Linked DNA regions of Methylibium petroleiphilum PM1. The protein of the gene in region 2 interacts with the protein of the main gene of each other region in a pairwise test. Links are inferred from orthologs where the notes say so. Each region holds a gene or a part of one and is shown on either strand. Other genes may lie near its edges. The genes, in order: hypB and MPE_RS12945.

Evidence for each region.
Region 1: the proteins of MPE_RS12945 (region 2) and hypB interact in binary tests that used the Escherichia coli proteins (3 or more experiments, as listed by UniProt). The link is inferred for Methylibium petroleiphilum PM1 from one-to-one orthologs.

Annotation. Positions count from the first base shown.
Region 1 is NC_008825.1:2,997,614-3,004,129, forward strand. The notes cover bases 54-2,963. They hold hypB (hydrogenase nickel incorporation protein HypB), read right to left. Parts: upstream 2,073-2,963; coding sequence 1,035-2,072; downstream 54-1,034. Other genes in these bases: MPE_RS14195 (Kae1-like domain-containing protein), read right to left, coding at 54-1,038; MPE_RS14205 (hydrogenase maturation nickel metallochaperone HypA/HybF), read right to left, coding at 2,088-2,432; MPE_RS14210 (HupK protein), read right to left, coding at 2,425-2,963. In the rest of the region: more of MPE_RS14195, read right to left, coding at 1-53; more of MPE_RS14210, read right to left, coding at 2,964-3,591; [NiFe]-hydrogenase assembly chaperone HybE, read right to left, coding at 3,588-4,181; MPE_RS14220 (rubredoxin), read right to left, coding at 4,124-4,360; MPE_RS14225 (hydrogenase expression/formation protein), read right to left, coding at 4,434-5,309; MPE_RS14230 (thioredoxin domain-containing protein), read right to left, coding at 5,335-5,847; MPE_RS14235 (HypC/HybG/HupF family hydrogenase formation chaperone), read right to left, coding at 5,844-6,176; MPE_RS14240 (HyaD/HybD family hydrogenase maturation endopeptidase), read right to left, coding at 6,187-6,516. UniProt on the Escherichia coli protein: Involved in the maturation of [NiFe] hydrogenases. Required for nickel insertion into the metal center of the hydrogenase. Exhibits a low intrinsic GTPase activity, which is essential for nickel insertion.
Region 2 is NC_008825.1:2,738,790-2,744,161, reverse strand. The notes cover bases 1-2,722. They hold MPE_RS12945 (FKBP-type peptidyl-prolyl cis-trans isomerase), read right to left. Parts: upstream 1,762-2,722; coding sequence 1,240-1,761; downstream 1-1,239. Other genes in these bases: MPE_RS12940 (JmjC domain-containing protein), read left to right, coding at 1,787-2,722; dut (dUTP diphosphatase), read left to right, coding at 757-1,206; coaBC (bifunctional phosphopantothenoylcysteine decarboxylase/phosphopantothenate--cysteine ligase CoaBC), read left to right, coding at 1-752. In the rest of the region: more of MPE_RS12940, read left to right, coding at 2,723-2,935; MPE_RS12935 (hypothetical protein), read left to right, coding at 2,925-3,455; MPE_RS12930 (hypothetical protein), read left to right, coding at 3,598-3,900; MPE_RS12925 (MBL fold metallo-hydrolase), read right to left, coding at 4,004-4,771; bamC (NlpB/DapX family lipoprotein), read right to left, coding at 4,810-5,372. UniProt on the Escherichia coli protein: Folding helper with both chaperone and peptidyl-prolyl cis-trans isomerase (PPIase) activities. Chaperone activity prevents aggregation of unfolded or partially folded proteins and promotes their correct folding.

The DNA.
Region 1 (6,516 bases), 260 kb from region 2 along the record:
CTTCAGCCCCTGCCGCTGCAGGCCGGCGGTGACATGCTCGGTGAGCACCATATTGCAGAAGCAACCGCCGCCGAGGCACACGGTGCGCGCACCGCGCTCGCGGGCTGCTGCACCAGCCCAGCCGGCCAATGCCTCGGCCAGCGCCACGTGGAACCAGGCGGCCTCGGCGGGCACCCCGCCAGCAGCATCGCCGTGATCGAGCAATCGCGCCAGCAAGGGGCGCAGGTCGAGGCGATCGATCCGGCTCGCATCGACGATGTCCGTCCGCGTCGGCCGGCCATTCGCCGCGATCCACGCGCGTGCCTGTTGCTCCAGCGCGATCGCGGCCTCGGCCTCGTGCGCCTGGCGAACGCTCAGCCCCAGCGCAGCGGCGGCCGCGTCGAACCAGCGCCCGGCGCTGCTGGTGGGAGGGCAGTTGAAGCTGGCGACGAGCAACTGCTGCACGAGGCGCGCGGCACTCGCACCCACGGCGCCAACGAAGCGCTCACCGATCTCGCCCCCACGGCCCAGCGCGTGGAGCGCCGACGCAGCCATCCGCCAGGGCTCGCGTGCCGCCACATCGCCTCCGGGCAGTGCCAGCGGCCAGAGGCCGCCGAGGCGCTGCCATTCGGCGGTGTCGACCCACAGCAGTTCACCACCCCAGGCGGTGCCGTCGGTGCCCAGGCCGACGCCGTCCAGCGCCAGGCCGACGACCGCCTCCTCGACGCCATGCTCGGCCATCACCGCCGCGATGTGGGCGTGGTGGTGCTGGACGCCGATCGCGGGAACCCCCAGCTCCGCGGCCAGAGACACCGCCAGGCGGGTGCTGTAGAAATCGGGGTGCAGGTCGTGCGCGATCGCAGCCACCGGCCGGCCGGGTCGGCGCAGCAGCGACTGCATTGAGGCATCGAGCGCGCAGCAGGCACCCGGTTCACCCAGGTCACCGTGCAACGCCGACCAGACCGGCACGCCGCCCTCGAGCAGGCACACGGCATTCTTCAGCCAGGCGCCAGCGGCCAGTACGGTGGGCAGGTCGTTCGGCACGATGCAGCCGTTCAATCTGACGTTGCCGCCCCTGCAGCGGCAGCGAGCGCGGCTTCGAGCTCGGCCACGCGCCGACGCAGCGCAGCTTCGGTATCCGGACCTTCGGAGCGAGCCGGGGACGCCGGCTCATGATGGTGATGGTGGTGAGCGTCGACCGGCGACATCGCATGCTCCAGCCAGTGCAGCCAGTCGTCCATGCCGGCTCCGCTGGTCGCCGAGAGCTGGATCACCTCGATCGCCGGGTTGACGCGCCGGGCCGCCTGGATGCAGCGCTGGACGTCGAAGTGCAAGTGCGGCAGCAGGTCGATCTTGTTCAGCACCATCAACGAGGCGGCGGCGAACATGTCAGGGTACTTGAGTGGCTTGTCCTCGCCTTCGGTCACCGAGAGGATGGCCACCTTGGCGGCCTCGCCCAGATCCCACACCGCGGGGCAGACGAGGTTGCCGACGTTCTCTATGAACAGCAGGCTGTGCGCGTCGTGATGATGCGCGTGGTGGTGGTCTGCGTGATGGTCGTGCGTGTGCAACCGGGAGAAGGCATCCGCCACCATCGGCGCATCGAGGTGGCAGCCCTTGCCGGTGTTGACCTGGATGGCCGGCGCACCGGTCGCACGGATGCGCTCGGCGTCGAAGCTGGTCTGCTGGTCGCCCTCGATGACCGACACCGACAGCCCGGGATGGCGTCGGCGCAACGCCTGGATGGTGGCGCACAGCAGAGTGGTCTTGCCGGAGCCGGGACTGGACACCAGATTCAGTGCCGTCACGCCATGTGCCTCGAAGTGCTGGCGATTGCGCCGCGCGATGCGGTTGTTCTCGCCGAGGATGTCGGTCTCGAGCTTGATCGCGCGCGCCTGGCTCATGCCGGGCACCGAGACGCGTGCGGCGCCGGCACCGTAATGCAGGTCGCCGTGGCGAGGATCCACGTGAACGTGCGTCCCCGAGAGGCTCGGCGCAGCGTCACGATCCTGCGCCTGCGCCACCACGGCCTCGTCGGCAGGCTTCGCCGCTTTCGGATCCTCGGACCCGGCACAACCACAAACGACACACATACTCGCTCCTTCTGTCTAATCGTCGACCAGCATGTCGAGCACCCGCAGTTCGGTGCCTCCGGTGGGCTGCACCTGGTAGCCGCCGCACACCGGACAGGCATCGCCGCGCTGGGCGATCTCGACCGTCTGGCTGCAGTGGAGGCACCAGGCCTGGCCGATCGGCTCCTCGATCTCGAACCGCGCGTCCTGGAGGCAGGTTCCCGGCGCGAGCGACTCCAGCGCAAACTGCAATGCGCGCACTTCCACGCCGGCCAGACGCCCGGCTTCCATGCGCAACACCGTTACGCTGCGAAAGCCCTCGCGCTGCGCGGCGTCTTCGACGAGCTTCAGGATGCCGCCGGCCAGACTGGCTTCATGCATGGGCGGCCTCCTCCAACCAGGCCGGCTCGATCTCATAGGGCACGCACGGATCGTAGGCTGCCATGAGGAGGGCGACTTCGCGCTGGCGCGTCGGTGCGACTTCGGCGGACAGGCGCTCGAGCGCTGCAGCCAGCGCACCGGCAGGATGAAAGTTCCATTCCGTGGGGGCAAGCACGCGGCAGCTGTCGACGCGCGCCGCATCGCCCTGGTTGTCGAGGCGCACATGATGGACCAGCAGGCCGCGCGCCATCTCTGCCCAGGCCAGGGCCTCCCCCGGGCCGAGCGCCAGGCTGCCGCTCGCGAGCCACTGGGCGCCGCTGCGCCGCGCTCCGTCGGGCAAGGCAAGGCGCACGGCCTCGGCCAGGCGTGCACCGAGGCGCAACCTGGGGCTGTCGAGGCGCGGGCCGGCCGGCCGGTTCAGACGGTTCCATGGTCCGGTTTCTGCGCAGGCGCCGCGCCAGAGCGGCTGGCGAACGAAGGCGGGGCTTTCTTGCAAGGCGTCGGCGAGTTCGCGCAGCGAGGCCGCACCCGCATGAGGTTCGAGATCGGCCGCGGGCAGCACACGGTCGGCGACCGCGGGCATTCCCCTGAACAGTTCGGCCAGCCACCCTTCGCTCTGACCGGCCCACTCGATCGACCAGGCCTGCGGATCGCGTTCCCACCTGGCCAGCCATTGCGACGCGGGCATGCGCAGGACGGCATGCTGCAGCCAGTCGAGCAGGCCCGGGATCGCTTCGCCCGCCGTCGTGTTCGAGGGCAGCAACGGAGCGACGAACGCCGGGCAATGCTGAAGCTGGCTCATCGCCTGGGCGGCGAGCGCCTCGCGATGCGACGAGACCGCCAACTGCCGAGGCCAGTCCATGCACAGGCGACGCAAGTGCTCGCGCAGACTGCCGAGCTGCAGCGCGCCAGCGGCATTGCGTTCGTCTGCGTCACCCCGGCCACGCGCAGCAGCCACGGCGCGCTGCGCGCACAGGCGGTGCGCATGGCCGCACAGGCTGTACAGGCTGCCCAGGATGTCGGCCAGCGCGGCGGCGGGCTTGCCGCGGGTCAGCAGATCGGTCAGGTCCGGGCGGGTGCTGACCAGGTTGTGCGGCCGAGGCCGACCGGGACGCACCAGCAGGGCGCCACCCAGGTCCGCGAGCCGCCCCGCACTCATCGCACCGCCCCGGTGGCCGATGACCGACCGAGCAAGAAGGATCGGCGAGCCGGCGAAGGGGTCTGCTCAACGGCAGCAACCGGCACGCGCAAGGTCGTGAGCACGGCACGCGCGGTGGCCACGGCCGCCGCCTGGTCGACGAACTCGAACATCGGCGAGAACAGCGAGCAGGCCGCATAGGAGCCAAAGGCGGGCTCGTGGCCTCCGATGAAGTCGAAGTTCTCGCTGCCGACGGGCCGCGTCCGCGAGACGCCGACGCAGGCGACGTCATCACGGCGTTCCAGAGGCATCGTGACGAGGTTCATGAACCAGGGGGTGACGAGAATACCGACCGCCTCCACGTCGCCGCCGGATTCTGGATCGGCGATCGCCGGATCGAACGCCGGTTCGAAACCCACCGCTTCCACCTGCAACGCCGGGTTCAGAACCGGCACGCCAGCCATGCGATCGCGCTCGATGCCGCGGAACAGGTCCACGAGATCGCAGACGCGCCGCGACAAAGCGGCAGCAGGAGACGACGCAGCGCTCATGATCAGGTGGTGCCGTCGAGCACCATGAACTGCTCGGCATCCCCGTCGCACTGCGGGCATCGCCAGTGCGGCGGCAGATCCGAGAAGGACGTGCCGGGGTCGATCTGCCAGACGGGATCGCCGAGCGCGGGGTCGTAGACCCACCAGCAGATCTTGCATTCGAGACGCGCGCCGGCCGGCAGGCGGGCGCTGTTGCCGAGGTAGCTGCCTTCGAACCGCGGCGGGCTGCTGGAGTTCACGGTCTCACCCCGCACACGAAAGCGGTGCGCTCGACGGCCTGCAGGACCGCCGGGTCGAGGCACGCCGCTCTTCTCATGCCTGCTCCACCCACTCCAGCACTTCCCTCAGACGCTCGTGCGAATCGTCGAGGTCTTCCTTGGCGGCTTGGGCCACCTCAGGCAGCTCGACGACTTCGACGGTGTTGAGGATGACCACGTCCTGCGAGTTGTAGTACACGACGCGCCAGCAATTGGGCATGCGGGTGTTGGTGATGCGGCAGTTGCCATAGCCGCGCGACAGGATCAGCACCCGGCCCGTGCCGAGATGGTGATCGAGGAAGCCGATGTCTTCGGTCGACATCGGCAGCAGCGTGAGGTTGACGACGTGAGCCGCCTGGCCCGGACGCCAGATGCGCCACTGATCCTCGATCTCGGCCAGCAGAGAGGGTGCGTTCTGCACATTGGGGGGCAGATCGCCGGTCCAGCGCGGCACCTGGGCCCAGACATCGTCGCGTGCGGCCGCCTTCAGCGCCTGCGGCACGGGGCCGAGTTCGATGACGTCCGACATGACCTGACCATCCATCGAGCGGACCACGCGCCACACGCCGGCAAAGACGGACTCCTGCACGCGCAGCTCATGACTCGCATCGCCGTCGCTCTTGACCAGCGCACTCACCTCGCCCTCGCCGAGCACCTGGTTGACGAGCTGCAGGTCCGCGGCTGGCAGTCCCAGCAGGTCGACGCTGCGGTTGCCGCCGTTGCGGCGCGCGTCGTCGAGGGCCATCAAGGCCTCGCGCAAAGCGCGGTGCGCCTGCTCTCGCGCGGCGATCTCCTCGGGCTCGGGAAGAATCGGCGGGCGGAAGGTCTCCATGCCCTGGGGCATCGGCATGTACTGGAGGCTCTCGTCCTCCTCGGGCTGGCTGCCCGGACCAACGCCTATGCCCACGACCGGTATCGGAAAGTCTTTCATGAGGTGCTTCCGTGAAAGGGTTGTTTCAATGGCACGACGAACCGGAGGATCCGGCACTGACCACCGGGATGCCGATGGTCGGCGCGCGCGAGGTCGGCATGGCCAGCGCCTGCTTGACGCGTTCGACGTAATCGTCCCAATCGAGCATGCCGGAGATCGTGGTCACGTACTGGCCATCCCGCAGGAACAGCAGCGTCGGCCAGCGCTGCGAACCGTAGCGGCGAGCCACGGCTTCCTCGCTCTGTCGCGGCACGACGCCGACGAGGAAACGCCCCGGGAAGCTGCGTTGCAGCTCCGGCAGCACGACAGCCACATCCAGCCCCTCAGGAAAGCGGACCGGATCGCCAGCGAACAACACGACGCGATCACCTCCCTGCGCGGCCCAGTCACCGATGCTGGTCTCGTCGACCCACGTCGCACCGTGGACGCTGACGAGCCGCTCGATCAGCGGCGACGTTTCGGGAACGGCCATCGTCGTCTTGGGGGGCTGCACGGGCAGCTTCACCAGGGTTTCGTGGCTCGACGTGTCGGTACTCATGGTGATTTCTCCAAAGTGGGGCTGGATGCCGCCCCCGCCAAAGCAAGGACTTCGTCCTGGTTCATGCGCGACGGCAGGGCGAAGGAGGCGACGCCGTCGGCGGCATCGCCGTGCATCACCGCTTCGAGCAGATCGAGCGTGGCGTCGATCTCGCGCGCGCGCTCGGTCGTCAGACGCTCCTGAGCGCTGTCGATGAACACGAGCAGCCAATCACCGGGTGCGACGTCGCCCACCAGCGCCGTCCGGACACGGCGAGACTCACCTCGGCCGCGGCACTGCGCGTGACCGGGCTCGACGCTCAACACCTGCATGGGAAGTCCGATGCACATGGCGGCTCGATCAGTTCTGAGCGACTGGCGGGAAGAAGCGTTCGTCGCCGACTCGGCACGCAAGTTCTTCCGGTGGGCGCTGCTCTTCGTAGCGGCCGATATCGAGCTCCGAGAAGGTCACCGACTCGTGCTCGCCCAGCGGCGCGGTGCGCGGCACGGGCCTCGCGCCCCATTGGCGCAGCGTGTCGACCCCATGCGCGAGCGCGTCCTCCAGCGCCTGCTTGACGCGCGGCCGCAGGCTGCCGCCGTAGTCCTCCAGCTCTTCAGGCTGGCAACCGATCAGCAGCACCTGCTTCGGGTACTGCTCCGTCAGCAGCGCCAGCATCAGCACCTCCTGGAA
Region 2 (5,372 bases):
GCGACCAGGCCTGTGGCGAGGTCGGCGACGGCCGCATGCTCGAGGCCGCAGAGCTGTTCGAGGACATCGTGGCGCAGCTCGCGCCCAAGCCGCTGGCCGGTGAGCGCGTGCTGATCACCGCCGGGCCGACCTTCGAGGCGATCGACCCGGTGCGCGGGCTCACCAACCGCTCCAGCGGCAAGATGGGGTTCGCGCTGGCGCGGGCCGCCCGCGAGGCCGGTGCCGAGGTCACGCTGGTGGCTGGCCCGGTGCACCTGCCCACGCCGCGCGGCGTGCGGCGCATCGACGTGCAGAGCGCCGAGCAGATGCTCGCCGCCGTGCTGCCGCTGGCGGCGACGCACGGCATCTTCGTCGCCACCGCCGCGGTTGCCGACTGGCGACCGGCGCGGCTGGCCGAGCACAAGATCAAGAAGGACGGCAAGAAGCAGGCGCCGAGCTTCGAGCTGACCGAGAACACCGACATCCTCGCGACCGTGGCCGCGCTGCCGAACCCGCCCTTCTGCGTCGGCTTCGCGGCCGAGAGCGAGCAGCTTGCCGTGCACGCGCGTGCCAAGCTCGAACGCAAGAAGCTGCCGCTGGTGGTGGGCAACCTCGGGCCGGCCACCTTCGGCCGCGACGACAACGCGCTGCTGCTGGTCGACGCACGGGGCGAACAGCCGCTGCCGGCCGACGGCGGCACGGCCGACAAGCTCACGCTGGCGCGCGCGCTGGTGGCGGAGATCGCGCGGCGCCGTGCCACCTTGAACACCTGAACCCATGACGACGATCGACGTGAAAGTGCTGGACCCGCGCATGGCGGACCAGCTGCCCGCCTATGCCACCCCGGGCAGTGCCGGCCTCGACCTGCGCGCCTGCCTCGACGCGCCGCTGTTGCTCGAGCCCGGTCAGACGCAGCTGATCCCGACCGGCCTGTCCATCCACATCGGTGACCCGGGCCTGGCCGCGGTGATCCTGCCGCGCTCCGGCCTGGGCCACAAGCACGGGATCGTGCTCGGCAACCTGGTCGGCCTGATCGACTCCGACTACCAGGGCCCGTTGATGGTGAGTTGCTGGAACCGCGGGCTGGCGGCCTTCACGGTGCAGCCGCTCGAACGCATCGCGCAACTGGTGATCGTGCCGGTGGTGCAGGCGAGCTTCCGGGTCGTCGACGACTTCGGCGCCTCGGAGCGCGGCGAGGGCGGTTTCGGCTCGACCGGCCAGCGCTGACCGGGCCCGGCCCGCGCGCGCCGTGCCGCCGCGTCAGTGCAGCTGGGGCGAGGGCGGTACCGCGCTCAGCACCGAGAGTGCCGAGGTCGAGACCGAGCGGTGCTCGATCTCCTCTTCGCTGGCCGCGCGCACGTCGCGCACCTTCAGCGCAAGGACCAGCGCGATGCCGGCCAGCGGGTGGTTGCCGTCGAGCACCACGTGGCTGTCGTAGACCTCGGTGATCGTGTAGACGGTGTCGAGCGGGAGGTCGCGCGTGGTCGCGCCTTCGGGCGGTCCGTCGAATTGCATGCCGGCCTCGATGTGCTCCGGAAAGACGCTGCGTTCCTCGAAGAACACCAGGTCGGCGTCGTAGTCACCGAAGGCGTGCTCGGGCTCCAGGTGCAGCGTGGCCTCGAAGCCCTCGGACTGGCCGACGATCGATTCCTCCACCTTGGAGAGCAGATCGTCGCCGCCGACGAAGAACTCCACCGGCTCGGCCAGTTCGTCGATCAACTGGCCGTGTGCATCTTCGAGCCGCCAGGTCAGGCTGACGACGCAGGGGGGCGTGATTTGCATGAAAGGATGATCGCACAATGAGGCCATGTCCCTGCTGCCTGCCATCGACACGCCGACGCCCTTGCTGGGTGCCCTGAGCCCCCGCCGTTTCATGCGCCGCCACTGGCAGAAGCGGCCGCTGCTGATCCGCCAGGCACTGCCTGGCGTGCGCCCCCCGCTGGACCGCGGCGCGCTGTTCGCACTGGCCGGCAGCGAGGATGTCGAGTCGCGCCTGATCGTGCGGCAGCGCGATCGCTGGACCTTGCGTTCCGGGCCGCTGCCGCGCCGGGCGCTGCCGCCCGTTTCTCAGGCCGGCTGGACGTTGCTGGTGCAAGGCCTGGACCTGCACGTGCCGGCGGCGCGCGACCTGCTGTCGATGTTCCGCTTCGTGCCCGAGGCGCGGCTCGACGACCTGATGCTGTCGTGGGCCAGCGATGGCGGCGGGGTCGGCCCGCATGTCGACTCCTACGACGTGTTCCTGCTGCAGGTGCAGGGTCGTCGTCGCTGGCGCATCGCGCCGCCGGGCGATGACACGCTGCGGCCGGATCTGCCGCTGAAGATCCTGGCGCACTTCGAGCCGCAGCAGGAGTGGCTGCTCGAACCCGGCGACATGCTCTACCTGCCTCCCGGCTGGGGGCACGACGGGGTGGCCGATGGCGAGTGCATGACCGCATCGATCGGCTTCCGGGCCCCGGCGCGCGGCGAACTGGCGCGCGAGGTGCTGGCTCGGCTGCTCGAGCGCGAGGACGACGCGCCGCGCGTGCTGTACCGCGACGCGGCCCAGCCCGCGACCGACGCGCCGGGGCGCATCCCCGAGGAGCTGCAGCGCTTCGCGGTCGACGCGGTGTCGCGTGCACTGCGTGATCCGCGGGCGCTGCAGGCGGCGCTCGGCGAGGCGCTCACCGAGCCGAAGCCGCGCGTCTGGTTCGCGCCGCCAGCGGAGGTGCGGTCGGTCGACGCAGGCGTGCGCCTGGATCCGCGCACGCGCATGATGTACGACGCGGCCCATGTGTTCGTGAATGGCGAATCCTGGCGCGCCGCGGGGCGTGATGCCGCTCTGATGCGCCGGCTCGCCGACCGCCGTGCGTTGTCGACACGCGAATTGGAGCGGGCCAGCGAGCCTGCACGGGAGTTGCTGACGCAGTGGGCCGAAGACGGCTGGCTGCAGGTCGTGGGAGATGAGGATGGCTGCTGAACCGACCGATACACCGCAGGAGGGCGCTTCGGCGCCCGCCGGCGGCACCCAGGTGATCGACACGCGCGAGGGCTTCGGCCAGGCCGTGCTGTCCGCGCTGGACGAGTGCGCGGAGGCCGGCGCACGGCATCTCTGGCTGTGCGATCGGGACTTCGCCCGGTGGCCGCTCGGGCAGCCGGCGGTGATCGAGGCGCTGACACGCTGGGCCAGTTCGCGACGCCAGCTGACCGTGCTGGCCGCCGGTTACGATGGCTTCGCGCAGCGTTTCCCGCGCTGGGTGCATTGGCGCCGGCAGTGGTCGCACATCGTCCAGTGCCTGGCAGTCCACGAGGAAGTGGCCGACAAACTGCCGACGCTGCTGTTCGCACCGGAACGCGTGGCCGTCCGCTTGCACGATGGCGAGCGCTACCGGGGCCGGGTCTACCGCGAGACCGCGGATCTGGTGTCCTGTCGAGAACTCGTTGAGGCGCTTTCGCAACGAGCCGACGAAAGCTTCCCTGTCACGACCTTGGGTCTATGAGGGTATGCACCATGTTCGGGATACACTGTTGGGCTAGGCATGGGGCTGCTCGAGCGGCCCTGGTCTTTGTCAGGAACTCGACGTTGTTCGGCGGGTTCCGCCACACCGGTGTTATTTGAACCCTTCGTTTGAGGACCTCATGATGAAAAAATCGCTCCTGCTTGCCACGCTGATCGCTGCTGCCGCCCTCGCTGCTTGCGGCAAGAAGGAAGAAGTCGCGACCGCCGTCGACGCTGCGGCGTCGGCGACCGCGCAGGCCGCTTCGGCCGCCACTGACGCGGCTTCGGCTGCGGCAGGTGCTGCGGCTGACGCTGCGTCGTCGGCTGCCACCGCTGCGACCGACGCAGCCGCTTCGGCCGCCGCCGGTGCCGCCGCGGGCGCTGCGGATGCGGCTTCGGCTGCCGGTGCTGCTGCTTCGGCCGCCATCGACGCTGCCACGAAGTAAATGCAGGCAGGAGGGCGACAGGGCGCTGGTCCCGGTCGCTCCGCGCTTCAGGAAGCCGCCCCTCGGGGCGGCTTTTTTTCGTCCGGCGGCCGCGCGAAGCGGCTCAGGCCAGGTCCAGCCAGTCGAAACCCCGGCGCGCGCTGGCCACCACGATGTCGGCGGCGTCGGTGCCGACCGCCCCGGCCAATGCGGCGGCAGCCAGATCCGGACGGTTGTTCTGTTCGCTCAGATGGGCTGCCACCACATGGCGCAACCCGGCATGTCGGCAGGCGGCCAGCACCTCGGCGGCGGTGTCGTTCGCCAAATGGCCCAGGCGCCCGCCGACACGGGCCTTCAACGAGGCGGGGTAGCTCGAGTTCGCCAGCAGGTCCCGGTCGTGATTGCACTCCAGCAGCAGTGCGTCGCAGTCCTGCAATGCACCCAGAAGGTGCGCCGTGATCGAGCCGGCATCGGTGAGCACGCCCAACCGGCGCTGGCCATCGGTGCAGCTCAGTTGCAACGGCTCGGCGGCGTCGTGAGGCACGGTGTAGGGCGACAGTTCGAGATCCCCCACCGCGACGGGAGCCCCATCGCTCACGAAGTGCAGCAGGTCGTCGTCGAGTTCGGGGGCGCCGATCGCGCGCCAGGTGCCGCGGCTCATCCACAGCGGCAGGCGGTGGCGCCGGGCCAGGCTCAGCGCGCAGCCGACGTGGTCACCATGCTCGTGGGTGATGAACAGGGCCGTGAGGCCGGGCGGGTCGAGGCCGAGGCGGCCGAGCCGCAGCGACAGCTCCTTCTGCGTGAAGCCGCAGTCGATCAGCAGGCGGGTCGCGCCGGCCTCCACCAGCGTGGCATTGCCGGTACTGCCGCTGCCGAGGCTGCAAAAGCGCATGGCAGCGACCGCAGTCTCCGCCGTTCAGGCCGTTATCGCTACTTCAGGTCGGTCGCCAGCAGTTCCAGGATGCGCTGCGCGGCATCACCCGTCTCGGAGCCGCCCTGGTTGTTCAGCACCGTCACCAGCGTTGAATCCGCCTGGCTCTTCACCGCGATGCGGTAGCGCGCCAGGCCACCTTGTGCCGCCGCGTCCTTCTTGCCGCCACCGAACAGCTTGCTGAAGAAGCCGGGCTCATCCTTGGCAGCCTGCGCCTGGTCGATGTAGCGCACGTAGTACAGGCCCTGGGCGCGGTCGCGATCCTCGACCGTGAAGCCGCTGCGGTCCAGTGCCAGGCCGACACGCCGCCAGGCGCGGTCGAAGCCCTCGTCGACCTGCAGTCCAGTGCCGGCGCCGGCCAGCAGTCGCGCACGGGCGGCGGGCGGCACCGGGGCGGCCGAGGCGGCCGCCGCAGCGGCTTCCGCGGCCTTGGCCTGCTCTTCCTTGGCGCCGAGCTTGAGCATCAGGCGCGACAGCATCACCGCCTCGAGATCGGGGTCGGCCGGGCGGGGCTGCCATACCGTGGAGTCCTTGCGCTCGCTGGTGTAGACCTCGACCATGC